One region of the Streptomyces sp. NPDC127129 genome, then DNA from elsewhere that is predicted to be linked to it. Evidence: riboswitches for the same ligand, from Rfam matches in the RefSeq annotation. Region 1 holds a riboswitch; each other region holds the start of a gene.

Region 1 (4,161 bases):
AAGGGCAACACCATGGCTGAGCGCCGCGTCAACGTCGGCTGGGCCGAGGGCCTGCACGCCCGCCCCGCCTCCATCTTCGTCCGTGCCGCCACGGCCTCCGGCGTCCCCGTGACGATCGCCAAGGCCGAGGGCAACCCGGTCAACGCCGCGTCGATGCTCGCGGTGCTCGGTCTGGGCGCGCAGGGCGGCGAGGAGATCGTTCTCGCTTCGGACGCCGACGGCGCCGAGGTCGCGCTCGACCGCCTGGCGAAGCTGGTTGCCGAGGGACTCGAGGAGCTTCCCGAGACCGTCTGACCCGGACTCCGAAGAAGCCGCGCACGCCGGAACACCGGCGGCGCGGCTTTTTCGTCCCCCCGATTCCGCGGGCACATTCCCTGCGGCGCATCACGGACAGCGAATTGTGCACGGTGCGTCGTGCACAGCACATTTCCGAGCGCCATTCCGGGCAGGCACCATTTCAGGCAGGCACCCGTTCCAGGCTGGCACCGTTCCAGAAAGGACGGAGCCGACCCGCGAAATTTACTGCTCCTTGTATACGGCCCGCTCGTTAATTCCGGACGCTCGCGGTGTTGACGACATGTTGCGGAACCCTCACGCGCCCGTGCTCCGGGCGCTTCAGGCGGTGCAGCACCAGGGACCGCTCGGCGTGCGTCGCGGTCAGCGCGCGGGCCCGCTCGGCGTCGCCGCGCGCCACCGCGTCCACGATCGCCCCGTGCTCGGCCCAGGCCTCGGCCGGCTGGGACGGGAGCTCGATCGCGTACATCCAGTCGATCTTGTGCCGCAGCTGGATGAGCAGGGCGGTGAGCGCCGGGCTGCCCGAGGCCTGGGCCAGCGTCTCGTGGAACCAGCCGCCGAGCGGCCGCAGGTCCTCCGCCTGGCCCTGCCTGGCCCGCTCCTGCCCCAGCCTGACCAGGCCCCGCAGCACCTTGAGGTGCGCCTCGGTGCGGCGCTGCGCGGCGCGCGCGGCCCCCAGCGGCTCCAGCAGGGACCGTACGTCCAGCAGGTCCGCCGCCTCCTGCTCGGTGGGCTCGGCGACCTGGGCTCCCGCGTGGCGGCGGGTGATCACGAAGCCCTCTGACTCCAGGGTGCGCAGCGCCTCGCGGACGGGGACGCGGGAGACTCCGTACCGGCGGGCGAGCTGCTCCTCGGTCAGCCGGCTGCCGCGCTCGAAGACCCCGGTGACGATGTCGTCCCGGATCGCCGTGCATACAGAGTGCGCGGGAATGCGCATGTTCGACCTCCGCCTTGATCCGCGCGAAACCGGTTCTCCGGCGACTCTATTGCAGCAGGGCATTGTTTCCGACGGCTCCGCAGGAACCATGGATATGTTTTTGGTCAGCGAAAAGCCCCGGCTCGGTACGAGCCGGGGCTTTTCTGAGAAGCCGGGAAAGACCTCGAACGGTCAGACGTTCACACCGCGCGCACGGAGGTACGCGATCGGGTTGATGTCGGAGCCGTACTCGGCGGTGGTGCGGGCCTCGAAGTGGAGGTGCGGACCCGTGGAGTTGCCGGTCGAGCCCGAGATGCCTATCTGCTGGCCCGGGGTGACGGACTGGCCGACCCCGACACTGATGGCGGAGAGGTGACCGTACTGGGTGTACGTGCCGTCGTTCATCCGGATGACGACGTTGTTGCCGTACGCACCGCCCCAGCCGGCCTCGACGACGGTGCCGGAGCCGACGGAGACGACCTTGGTGCCGGAGGCGGCGTGGAAGTCGACACCGGAGTGGCTGCCCGAGGACCAGAGCGCACCGCCGGTCTTGTAGCCGGTGCTGACGTACGAGCCGGCCACGGGGAGCTGGAAGGAGTTCAGGCGCTTGCGCTCGGCCTCACGGGCGGCGCGCTCCCTGGCCTCGCGGATCTCCTTGGCGCGGGCCTCCGCCTTGCGCTTGGCCTCGGCCTTGGCGCGGGCCTCCGCCTTGCGCTTCGCCTCGGCCTCGGCGGCCTCGCGCTCCTGGGCGGCGGCCTGGGCGTCGACGGTGGCGGCGAGCGAGTCGGCGGCGATGATCTGGGTCAGCCCGGTGTCCTCGACGGAGGGGGCAGCGTCCGCGTCGACGGCGAATGCCGGGGAGGCGAGGGTTCCGATGACGCCGGTCGTGGCGAGGGTCGCGACGCCGGCGATGCCGGCGCTGCGGCGCGACAGACGGCTCGGACCACGGTGCTTCCCGGTGGCACGGGTGAACGCCATGTAGGGGCTGTTCCTTTCCTTCCTTCTCGCCTACCGGGTTAGCTGACGGGTTCGGAGCAGGAAGGTCTCCTACGGGCCCCTCCGCAGGGATGCGAAGGCGTCCGATTCACCCCAGGGACTTCGTGTGGGTCCCCGGCTCCCCAGGCTCACGCCTGACGGGGACTCGGCGATGACTGTCCGATGCCGCGGGTGCGGCGGAGTGCAACTGGCGAACAGCCGGATTGACGGTATGCGGACCATCTTTCAATAACCAAACAGACACGGCCGTTTGTAAGACATGCCACAGGGCATACGCCCACCCTCTGCTGCAATACGGACAAAGAGGAGGACCCCGACGTACCGTGACGTCGGGGTCCTCCTCTGCCGCCGGACGCGGCGGCGCGACGGCTCAATCAGCCGGTGACGACGGTCACTTCCCCGATACCGAGGGCGCGCACCGGCTCCTCGATCTCCGAGGCGTCACCCACGAGCACCGTGACGAGACGGTCCACGGGGAAGGCGTTGACGACCGCGGCCGTCGCCTCCACCGTGCCGGTCTCGGCGAGGCGCGCGTACAACTGCGCCTGGAAATCGTCCGGAAGGTGCTGCTCGACCTGGTCGGCGAGGGTCCCGGCGACCGAGGCGGCGGTCTCGTACTTGAGCGGCGCCACGCCCACCAGGTTCTGCACGGCCACATCACGCTCGGCGTCCGTCAGGCCTTCCGCGGCGAGGGTGCGCAGCACCTTCCACAGGTCGTCAAGTGCCGGGCCGGTGTTGGGGGTGTCGACGGAGCCGCTGATGGCGAGCATCGAGGCGCCGTTGCCCTCGCCGTCGGAGCGCAGCACCTGGCCGAAGGCACGGACACCGTAGGTGTAGCCCTTCTCCTCGCGCAGGACACGGTCCAGGCGGGAGGTGAGCGTGCCACCGAGGCAGTACGTGCCGAGGACCTGGGCCGGCCAGACGCGGTCGTGCCGGTCGGCGCCGACACGGCCGATCAGCAGCTGGGTCTGGACGGCACCCGGGCGGTCGACGATGACCACGCGGCCGGTGTCGTCGGCCGTGATCGGCGGGACCGGGCGGGGCTCGGCGGTGTTCCCCGTCCAGGCGCCGAGGGTCTCGGCGAGCACCTTGTCCAGGTCCACGTCGGTCAGGTCGCCGACGACCACGGCCGTGGCCGTGGAGGGACGCATGTGCGCGTCGAAGAACGCGCGGACGGCGGCGGCGTCGATCGCCTCCACGGTCTCCTCGGTGCCCTGGCGCGGCCGGGACATCCGCGAGTCGGCCGGGAAGAGCTCCTTGGAGAGCTGCTTGGCCGCCCGGCGGGCCGGGTTGGCCGCCTCGTGCGGGATCTCGTCGAGCCGGTTGCGCACCAGGCGCTCGACCTCGGTCTCGAGGAACGCCGGGGCGATCAGGGCCTCGGAGAGCAGCCCGAGCGCCTTGGGCAGCCGGGAGACGGGGACCTCCAGGGAGACCCGTACACCCGGGTGGTCGGCGTGCGCGTCGAGCGTGGCGCCGCAGCGCTCCAGCTCGGCCGCGAACTCCTCGGCGGTGTGCTGGTCCGTGCCCTCGGAGAGCGCGCGGGCCATGATCGTGGCGACACCGTCGAGACCCGCGGGCTCGGCCTCCAGCGGCGCGTCGAGGAAGATCTCGACGGCGACGACCTGCTGGCCGGGGCGGTGGCAGCGCAGCACCGTCAGGCCGTTGTCCAGCGCTCCGCGGTCCGGGGCCGGGAAGGCCCAGGGCCTGGCGGTGCCCGGCTCCGGCTGCGGGTGGAACGTCATGCTCGTCAAAGACGCGGCAGCGTCGGTCACTGGTCCGCTCCCTCTTCCTCGTCGCTGTCGGCCGTCTCGGCGTCGTTCTGTTCGGTGCCGACCGGCTCATAGACCAGCACCGCGCGGTTGTCCGGGCGCAGCCGGGCCGCGGCGACGGCCCGCACCTCCTCGGCGGTGACGTCGAGGACCCGGTTGACGGCGGTCAGGGCGAGCTGCGGGTCG
Region 2 (4,161 bases), on a different contig from region 1:
GCCGTCCCAGAGATCGGAGTACCAGGGCTGCTCGGCGGCACCCTGCTCGGCGCGCCGGGCCCGCTCGGCCTCGGGGTCGTTCACGGTGAAGCCGGTCTCGCCCGGCATCACGTAGTGGAGGTGCTCCCGGGCGAGCCGGCGGACGTACGCGGGGTCCTGGAGGCGGGCCTTCTCGTCCCGCAGCCTCTCGACCCGCGCGGCGGCGTCGTCGGCCTGGCGCTCCTGCTCGGCGATCTCGCCGCGCTGGGAGACGTACTGGCGCATGGGGTACGCGAGCGCGACGACCAGCGAGCAGACCACCAGGGCGAGGAAGGCCGCCCGTCCGGTGAGCCGGGAGCGGCGCGCCTGACGGCGGGTCTGGGAGCGGTAGACACGGGCGGCGGTCTGCTCGCCGAGCAGCCTGATCCTGGTCGCGGTCGAGAACCGGTCCCGGTCCTTCGCGGCCATCTCCAGTCGCCTCCCCTGTGTCGTCCCGTAACGCGTGCGTCCCCGCACACGGTACGGGACCGGGTGCGGGGACGTACGGAACCGAGGGTTCTCGGCGATCAGCCCTTGAAGCGCGGGAAGGCGCTGCGGCCGGCGTAGACGGCCGCGTCGTCGAGGATCTCCTCGATGCGCAGGAGCTGGTTGTACTTGGCGACGCGCTCGGAGCGGGCCGGGGCGCCGGTCTTGATCTGGCCGCAGTTGGTGGCGACGGCGAGGTCGGCGATGGTGACGTCCTCGGTCTCGCCGGAGCGGTGGGACATCATGCACTTGAAGCCGTTGCGCTGGGCCAGCTCGACGGCGTCCAGGGTCTCGGTCAGCGAACCGATCTGGTTGACCTTGACGAGCAGCGCGTTGGCGGCGCCGTCCTCGATGCCGCGGGCCAGGCGCTCCGGGTTGGTGACGAAGAGGTCGTCGCCGACGATCTGGACCTTGGTGCCCAGCTTGTCGGTGAGGACCTTCCAGCCGGCCCAGTCGTCCTCGAACAGCGGGTCCTCGATGGAGACGAGCGGGTACGCGGAGACGAGCTCCTCGTAGTACTCGGTCATCTCGGCGGCCGAGCGGGACTTGCCCTCGAACTCGTACGAGCCGTCCTTGTAGAACTCGGACGCGGCGACGTCGAGCGCCAGCGCGATGTCCTTGCCCGGGACGTAGCCGGCCTGCTTGATGGCCTCCAGGATGAGGTCGAGCGCCTCGCGGTTGGAGTCCAGGTTCGGGGCGAAGCCGCCCTCGTCGCCGAGGCCGGTGGACAGGCCCTTGGTCTTCAGGACGGACTTGAGGGTGTGGTAGACCTCGGTGCCCCAGCGCAGGGCCTCGGAGAAGGACTCCGCGCCGATCGGCGCGATCATGAACTCCTGGATGTCCACGTTGGAGTCGGCGTGCGAGCCGCCGTTCAGGATGTTCATCATCGGAACGGGCAGCAGGTGCGCGTTCGGGCCGCCGAGGTAGCGGAAGAGCGGGAGGTCGGAGGCCTCGGACGCGGCGTGCGCGACGGCGAGGGAGACGCCGAGGATGGCGTTGGCGCCGAGGGAGGCCTTGTTGTCCGTGGCGTCCAGGTCGAACATGGCCTGGTCGATGAGGCGCTGCTCGGTGGCGTCGTAGCCGACGAGCTCCGGGCCGATCTGCTCGATCACGGCGAGGACGGCCTTCTCGACGCCCTTGCCCTGGTAGCGGTTCTTGTCTCCGTCACGGAGCTCAATGGCCTCGAACGCACCGGTGGAGGCACCGGACGGAACGGCAGCACGGCCGGTGCTGCCGTCGTCGAGGCCGACCTCGACCTCGACCGTGGGGTTGCCTCGGGAGTCCAGGATTTCCCGGGCTACGACGACGTCGATGGACGGCACGAGCATCTCCTTCTGGGATGTGACGCTAGATGTGACGCTTGCGGTGCAGGGTCGCTTTGGCCTTGCGACAAGAGCCTAACCGGCTCCGGGGCTCCCGCCCGCCGGGCGCCCGCCCCGTGGGACGAAAAAGGACCCAAGGGCACGCATCCACGGCCAAAGCGCCCCAGAACTACTCGGCGGTAACTCCGCGGGGCCCCGCCCCCGGGCCCGGGAACGCGGAACCCCGGCCCGGAGCGCACGGGGGAAGAGCGCTCCGGACCGGGGTGGTCACCGCGGGAGGGTCGTCGGACCCGTGTGAGCCGCCGGACTCACGCGGGCCGCGGGCCTCACTTCAGGTGAAGCTGCTGGCCCGGGTAGATCAGGTCGGCGTCCTCGACGACGTCCTTGTTGAGCTCGAAGAGCTTCGCCCAGCCGCCCTTGACGTCGTGGGCGGCGGCGATGGTGCTCAGGGTGTCGCCGGCGGCGACCTTGTACTCGCCGTCGCCCTTCTTGACCTTCTTGCCGGTCGGGGTGGTGACGGTCTTCTTGGACTCGGCCTTCTTCGGCGCGGTCCGGGTCTCGCTGCGGGTCGTCGGCTGCTCGGCCTGACGCTCCTGCTTCGGGGCGGCCGGCTCGGCCGGCGCGCTCTCGGCGGCACCACCGGTGTAGGCGGCACCGGAGAGGCCGACGCCGCAGCTCGGCCAGGCACCCTTGCCCTGTCCGGCGAGGACCTTCTCGGCGATGGTGATCTGCTGCGACTTCGAGGCCTGGTCGGCGGTGGCGGCGTAGGCGGTGCCACCGTAGGCGGCCCAGGTGGAGGCGGAGAACTGCAGGCCGCCGTAGTAGCCGTTGCCGGTGTTGATGGACCAGTTGCCACCGGACTCGCACTGGGCGACCTTGTCCCACTCGGAGGCCGTGGCGGCCGAGGCCGAACCGGCGGTCATCAGCGGGGCGGCGACGGCGACACCGGCGATACCGGCGAGAGCGACGGCGCGGGTGGCCTTGGAGGCACGACGGTGTTTGCCCTTGGCGGAAAACAGCATGGAACTTCTCCTCACCGACGCCTGCGAGGTGAGCTGTCGGGTTCGGGCCATGTGAGTTGCCCGGCCGCGCGACCTTGCGCGCGGCTTCACCCCAAGCCGGTCCTCCGGCCGTCTGTCTCAACGGCCGGGGGCGGCACTTACCTTGGGTCCCCCGCTCCTGCCTACGGCGCTTGACGCGACGACTGTTCCCATCGGCCGACGGCAGGATTCGGCGTTTCGGTCGACGGGGCCCGCGGTGGCGAGCGGTCCTGACCGTAGACACAGACCCGGGGGAAGTTCAAAGAGGCCCAGGTCGGACATTTCACCCCTACTCGCCAGGGGACGAAGGGTGTTTACGCAGGTGAGAGGTGACGGAAGCCGAGTTTATGGACGGGACGCGCCAGTTGAGACAAAGAGACCCATGTCTCACTGGCGCAGAACCGGACATACGGCCCTGAACTACCCCTGGTTCGCAGCCGAACCGAGGCCGAGGTCGAGGCTCTGGCCAGGGAGGATCAGGTCCGGATCGGCACCGACCGTCGAACGGTTGGCGTCGTAGAGGGCGCCCCAGCCGCCCGGGAGTTCGTTCTGCTGGGCGATCTCGGAGAGACTGTCGCCCGACTTGACGGTGTATTCACCGATCGCCCCGGATATGTCCTGAGCAGCGGTGTTGTCCAAACTGCCGGAAGAGCCCTTATTGCCCTTCTCGCCCTTGTTGCCCTTCTCGCCCTTGTTGCCCTGCTCCGGCACGCCCGCCTCGGCGTCCGCGTCGGATGTCGGGGTGTCAGTCGGCGCGGCGTGGCGACCCTTTTCGCCACTCTCGCCCGGATTGACCGATTCCTCCGGAGCCGCGTCACCGCGGTGCTTCCCCGTGCCCGGGGTCTCCGACGTGCTCGGCGCGGTGGGCGTGGTGGACGTCTCGGGTGTGGCGGACGGCTCACCCGCCCCGTCACCGCTTCCGTTCCCCTTCCCGTTGCCCCTGCCCGGCGTGGCGGTCTCGGAGGCGTCGGCGTCGGGCGACGTCGTCTCGGAACCGGTCGGCAGGCCCGCGGTCCGGTTCGACTCGGGGAGGGGGCCCGTGGGCTCCACCGGCTTCACCGCCGGGCCCGGGTCGACGTCCGGCTTGGCGCCGTCCTTCGTCAGGCCGGCGATCGGGGCGCAGGTCGCCCACTGCGTGTCGCCCGCGGCGAACGCCTTCTCCGCCACCGCGATCTGCTGGGCGCGGCTGGCGAGGTCCGCACTGGTCGCGTAGTCGAGACCGCCGTGACGCTCCCAGCTCTCCTGGGTGAACTGCAGACCTCCGTAGAGCCCGTTGCCGAAGTGGGCGCTCCACA
Region 3 (4,161 bases), on a different contig from region 1:
GGGACTCGTCCTCGGCGTACGGAACCTCTCCCAGCAGGGCATGTTCCTGGTCGGCGGGGCGCTCGCCGACCGGCTCGGCTTCAAGCCGCTGATCGTCGCGGGCTGCGCGCTGCGGACGGCGGGGTTCGGGGCGCTCGCGTTCGCGCAGTCGCTGCCGGTGCTGATCGGCGCCTCGGTGGCGACGGGCCTGGCGGGGGCGCTGTTCAACCCGGCCGTGCGGGCGTACCTCGCGGCGGAGGCGGGGGAGCGGCGCGTGGAGGCGTTCGCGCTCTTCAACACGTACTACCAGGCGGGCATCCTGCTCGGGCCGCTGGTGGGGGTGGCGCTGACGGGGGTGTCGTTCCGGCTGACGTGCGTGGTGGCGGCGGTGCTGTTCGCCGTACTGACGCTGGTGCAGCTGAGGCACCTGCCGGTGCGGGTGAAGGAGGAGGCGGAGGCGGGTGCCGTCGAGGGGGAGGTGGCGGCCGAGCAGCGGGGGCAGTTCCGCACGGTGCTGACCAACCGCACCTTCTGGCTCTTCTCGCTGGCGATGACCGGCTCGTACGTCCTGTCCTTCCAGGTCTATCTGGCGCTGCCACTCGCGGCGGACGGCACGGCGGCGACGACCGCCCTCTTCGTCGTCTCCGCGCTCGTGACGCTCGCCGGGCAGCTGCGGATCACGGCCTGGTGCGGCCGGCGGCTGAACCGTGAGCGGTGTCTGGTCCTCGGGCTGGTGCTGATGGGCGGCGCGTTCCTGCTGCCGCCCTCGGTGCCCGGGCTCGGGGGCCTGCTGCTGTGCGCGGCGGTCCTCGCGGTGGCGAACGCGGTGCTGTACCCGTACGAGATGGACACGGTCGTCGCGCTCTCGGGCGGACGGTGGGTGGCCACGCACTACGGGCTCTACAACACCGTCTGCGGGATCGGGATCACCCTCGGGAACCTGGGGACGGGCGCGCTGCTCGACCTGACCGGATGGTCGGTGACGCCGTGGCTGGTGCTGTGCGGGATCGGGCTGATGTGCGCGGGCGCGGTAGGGGCGCTCGGACGGGGCGGGCGGCTGGGCGCGGGCGCGGGGGTGGTGAGTTGAGGTAACCCACTTGGCCGAGCGGAGCTCGCCGCGCGGCGCGGCGCCCGGCACCCTGGGGAGGGCGCGGTACCGTCCGTCGCCGTGTACGGACCGGGCAGGAGACCACAGGTGGGGCAGGGGCAGGGGAACGGGACCGACGGAAAAGGGACCGGGAGCGGAGGCGGGACCGGGCGCGGACGCGGGAACGGTGACGGGCGCGGACACGGCAACGGGAACAGGGCCGGACACGGCAACGGGAACGGGGCCGGGAACGGGAACGGGGCCGGATACGGGAACGGGGCCGGATACGGGACAGGCAGCGGGAACGGGAACGGCAACGGGCGGCCTCTGCCGCGGGCCGAGCGGGCCCGCCGGTTCCTCCGCGCCCTGCCTCCGCTGCTGATCCTCGGCGGTGTCGTCTTCGACCTCTCCACCCCGCCCGCCTACACGGCCGCCCCGATGTTCTCGGCCGCGCCGCTCCTCGCCGCCCCGTTCTTCTCCGTGCTCACGACGCTGCTCACGGGTATCGCCGCCGTCCTCGCCAGCGTCGGGCTGCACCTCTACAACGGAACCGCCGGCGAGGTCCCCTCCCTCACGGAGACGCTGACGGTCGTCACCGTCTCCGCCCTCGCCCTGCTGGTGAACCGGGTCGTGCTGCGCAGCGGCGAGCGGCTCGCCTCGGCTCGGGTGATCGCGGAGACCGCGCAGAAGGCCGTCCTGCCGACGCCCGCCGAGCGGATCGGCGGGCTCCAGGTCGCCGCCCGGTACGAGGCGGCGCAGGCGGACGCGTTCATCGGCGGCGACCTGTTCGCCGTGCAGGACACGCCGTACGGGGTGCGGCTCGTGGTCGGTGACGTCCGGGGCAAGGGGCTCGACGCCGTCGAGGCGGTCGCCGTGGTGATCGGGGCCTTCCGGGAGGCGGCCGAGCAGGAGGCCACGCTGGAGGGGGTCGCCCAGCGGCTGGAGAGGGCGCTGGCGCGGGAGGGCACGCGCCGGTCCAGCCTCGACGCCTTCGAGGGGTTCACCACCGCCGTCCTCGCCGAGATCCCGCGCGGCGACGGGCGCGTACGGATGGTGAACCGCGGCCATCCCGAGCCGCTCCTCCTGTACGCGGACGGCGGGCTGGCCCACCTCGAACCGACCGAGCCCGCACTGCCGCTCGGCATGGGCGAGCTGGCCGCCTGGCCGGACCGGGCCGACGAGGCCCCCTACCCGCCGGGCGCCACGCTGCTCCTCTACACCGACGGGCTCTCCGAGGCGCGCGACTCCTCGGGGGCCTTCTACGATCCGGCCGAGCGGCTGGCCGGCCGGATCTTCCCGGGGCCGGACGAACTGCTCGACGCCCTGGTCGACGACGTCCGCCGGTACACCGGCGGCGGCTCCACGGACGACATGGCGCTGCTCGCGGTGAGCCGTCCCGCGGCGGGGCAGCCGGAGCGGCGCAGGACGATGCCCGTGGTGCCGTGACCATCCGTAGTCGTGAGGTACCGCTGAGATAACAATTGACGAACCGTCAGTTCGATGGGCTCCTCATTGGTCCGTACTGAAGCGGGATCAAATCGGTCCCTACCAGATCAATCGCGTTAATGATCAACGGGAACAGCTTGGAATCCGGCCCTCGTGTCTATTAACGTTCGATAACGCAGCGCGGTCGTCCCAGTCGTCGCCAGAGACGGCACCGTGCGCACGCGCCGAATCCTGAAAGGGAACCGGGGAACCATCACTTGGGGTGAATCGGGCACCGTCGCACCCGTGCGGCACCGCCCGTAGGAGACCTTCCTGCTCCGAACCCGTCAGCTAACCCGGTAGGCGAGAAGGAAGGAAAGGAGTACGCCTCCGTGGCGTCCAACACCCCTGCTCCCGAGGGTCTTTCTGACGGGTTCCACGCGTTCGGCGCTTCAAACGCCGCCGGGACGGACGACGACACGGCCACGTGGGGGGAGTGGAACCCCACCGAGGACTCCCTTCGCCAGCAGGCCCGTTCGGGCGGACGTCACCGTGTCGTGAAGCAGCGCTCCGGCTTCGCCCGCTCCTCCACCGTCCTCGGTGTCGGTGTCATCGCGGCCGTCGGCGCGGGTGGCATGGCGACCGCCAAGGACAAGCCCCCGGTCTCGATCTCCCTCCCCGACCTCAACCTGCCGGACGCCTCCGAGCTGCCCGGTGTCGGGCAGCTCATCTCCGACGAGGACGGCACGGACTCCGGGACGAACAACCCGCAGCCGCTCACGGCCACCCTCGCCCTCCCGGCCGACAGCGCCGAGAAGGCCGCGGGCTCCCCGGCCGCCTCGACGGCGGACGCCGGCGAGGCTCTGCGCGCCCGCATCATGCAGCAGGCCGAGCAGCAGCAGGCCTCCGCCGACGCCGACAAGAAGGCCGCGGCGGAGAAGGCGGCGGCCGAGAAGGCCGCGGCCGAGGCGGCGGCGAAGGCGGACGCGGCGGAGAAGGCCGCGGCCGAGGAGAAGCGGAAGGCCGAGGCGGCCGCCGCGGCGAAGGCCGAGGCGGAGCGCCTGGCCAAGCTCGCCGCGAGCTACGCCCTGCCCACGTCCTCGTACACCCTCACCTCCACGTACGGCCAGTCCGGCTCCATGTGGTCCTCCGGCTACCACACCGGCCTCGACTTCGCGGCGCCCACCGGCACCCCGGTCAAGGCGGTGCACGGCGGCACGGTCAAGTCGGCGGGCTGGTCCGGCTCCTACGGCTACCGGATCGTCCTGGAGCTGGAGGACGGTACGGAGGTCTGGTACGCGCACCTGTCCTCGATGACGGCGAGCGCCGGCCAGACCGTGGGCACCGGCGACACCATCGGCCGCGTGGGCGCCACCGGCAACGTGACCGGACCGCACCTCCACCTGGAGGTCCACACCCCGGGCGGCGCGGGCGTCGACCCGGCGGCCTGGCTGGCGGGCAAGGGCATCTCGGTCTAGTCGGCCCAGAGGTGTCCGGCTAGCTCCGGTACGGGTTGTAGCCGCCGTAGTCGAGGTACTGCGGCGGCGCCCACACGCGGCCCGTCGCCCGCGCCGCGTACGTCAGGGCGGGGGAGGCGACCGCCTTGCGCTGCCAGAGGTGGTGGAGCAGCTCCTGCTCGCGCGCGCTGAACTCCGGCCCCGCCGCACCGC

The links. A riboswitch is a leader RNA that binds a small molecule or an ion and turns the genes downstream of it on or off. The one in region 1 is predicted to bind cyclic di-AMP.
Region 2: it holds a riboswitch for cyclic di-AMP, as region 1 does, so the genes downstream of both, ACFVGW_RS19640 (transglycosylase family protein) here and ACFVGW_RS30770 (M23 family metallopeptidase) in region 1, are expected to answer to the same signal.
Region 3: it holds a riboswitch for cyclic di-AMP, as region 1 does, so the genes downstream of both, ACFVGW_RS32990 (M23 family metallopeptidase) here and ACFVGW_RS30770 (M23 family metallopeptidase) in region 1, are expected to answer to the same signal.

The regions. Positions count from the first base shown of each region.
Region 1 covers NZ_JBHXTV010000019.1:120,756-124,916, reverse strand. Annotated here, with positions in the region: gene ACFVGW_RS30780 (HPr family phosphocarrier protein) at 13-294, shown strand; gene ACFVGW_RS30775 (GntR family transcriptional regulator) at 548-1,231, opposite strand; gene ACFVGW_RS30770 (M23 family metallopeptidase) at 1,403-2,188, opposite strand; cyclic di-AMP (ydaO/yuaA leader) riboswitch at 2,201-2,367, opposite strand; gene ACFVGW_RS30765 (M16 family metallopeptidase) at 2,581-3,948, opposite strand; gene ACFVGW_RS30760 (pitrilysin family protein) at 3,975-4,161, opposite strand, start outside.
Region 2 covers NZ_JBHXTV010000009.1:287,890-292,050, reverse strand. Annotated here, with positions in the region: gene ACFVGW_RS19650 (septum formation initiator family protein) at 1-447, opposite strand, end outside; gene eno (phosphopyruvate hydratase) at 546-1,832, opposite strand; gene ACFVGW_RS19640 (transglycosylase family protein) at 2,153-2,848, opposite strand; cyclic di-AMP (ydaO/yuaA leader) riboswitch at 2,852-3,027, opposite strand; gene ACFVGW_RS19635 (transglycosylase family protein) at 3,287-4,161, opposite strand, start outside.
Region 3 covers NZ_JBHXTV010000023.1:20,132-24,292, reverse strand. Annotated here, with positions in the region: gene ACFVGW_RS33000 (MFS transporter) at 1-1,066, shown strand, start outside; gene ACFVGW_RS32995 (PP2C family protein-serine/threonine phosphatase) at 1,394-2,512, shown strand; cyclic di-AMP (ydaO/yuaA leader) riboswitch at 2,725-2,872, shown strand; gene ACFVGW_RS32990 (M23 family metallopeptidase) at 2,884-3,969, shown strand; gene ACFVGW_RS32985 (PrsW family intramembrane metalloprotease) at 3,989-4,161, opposite strand, start outside.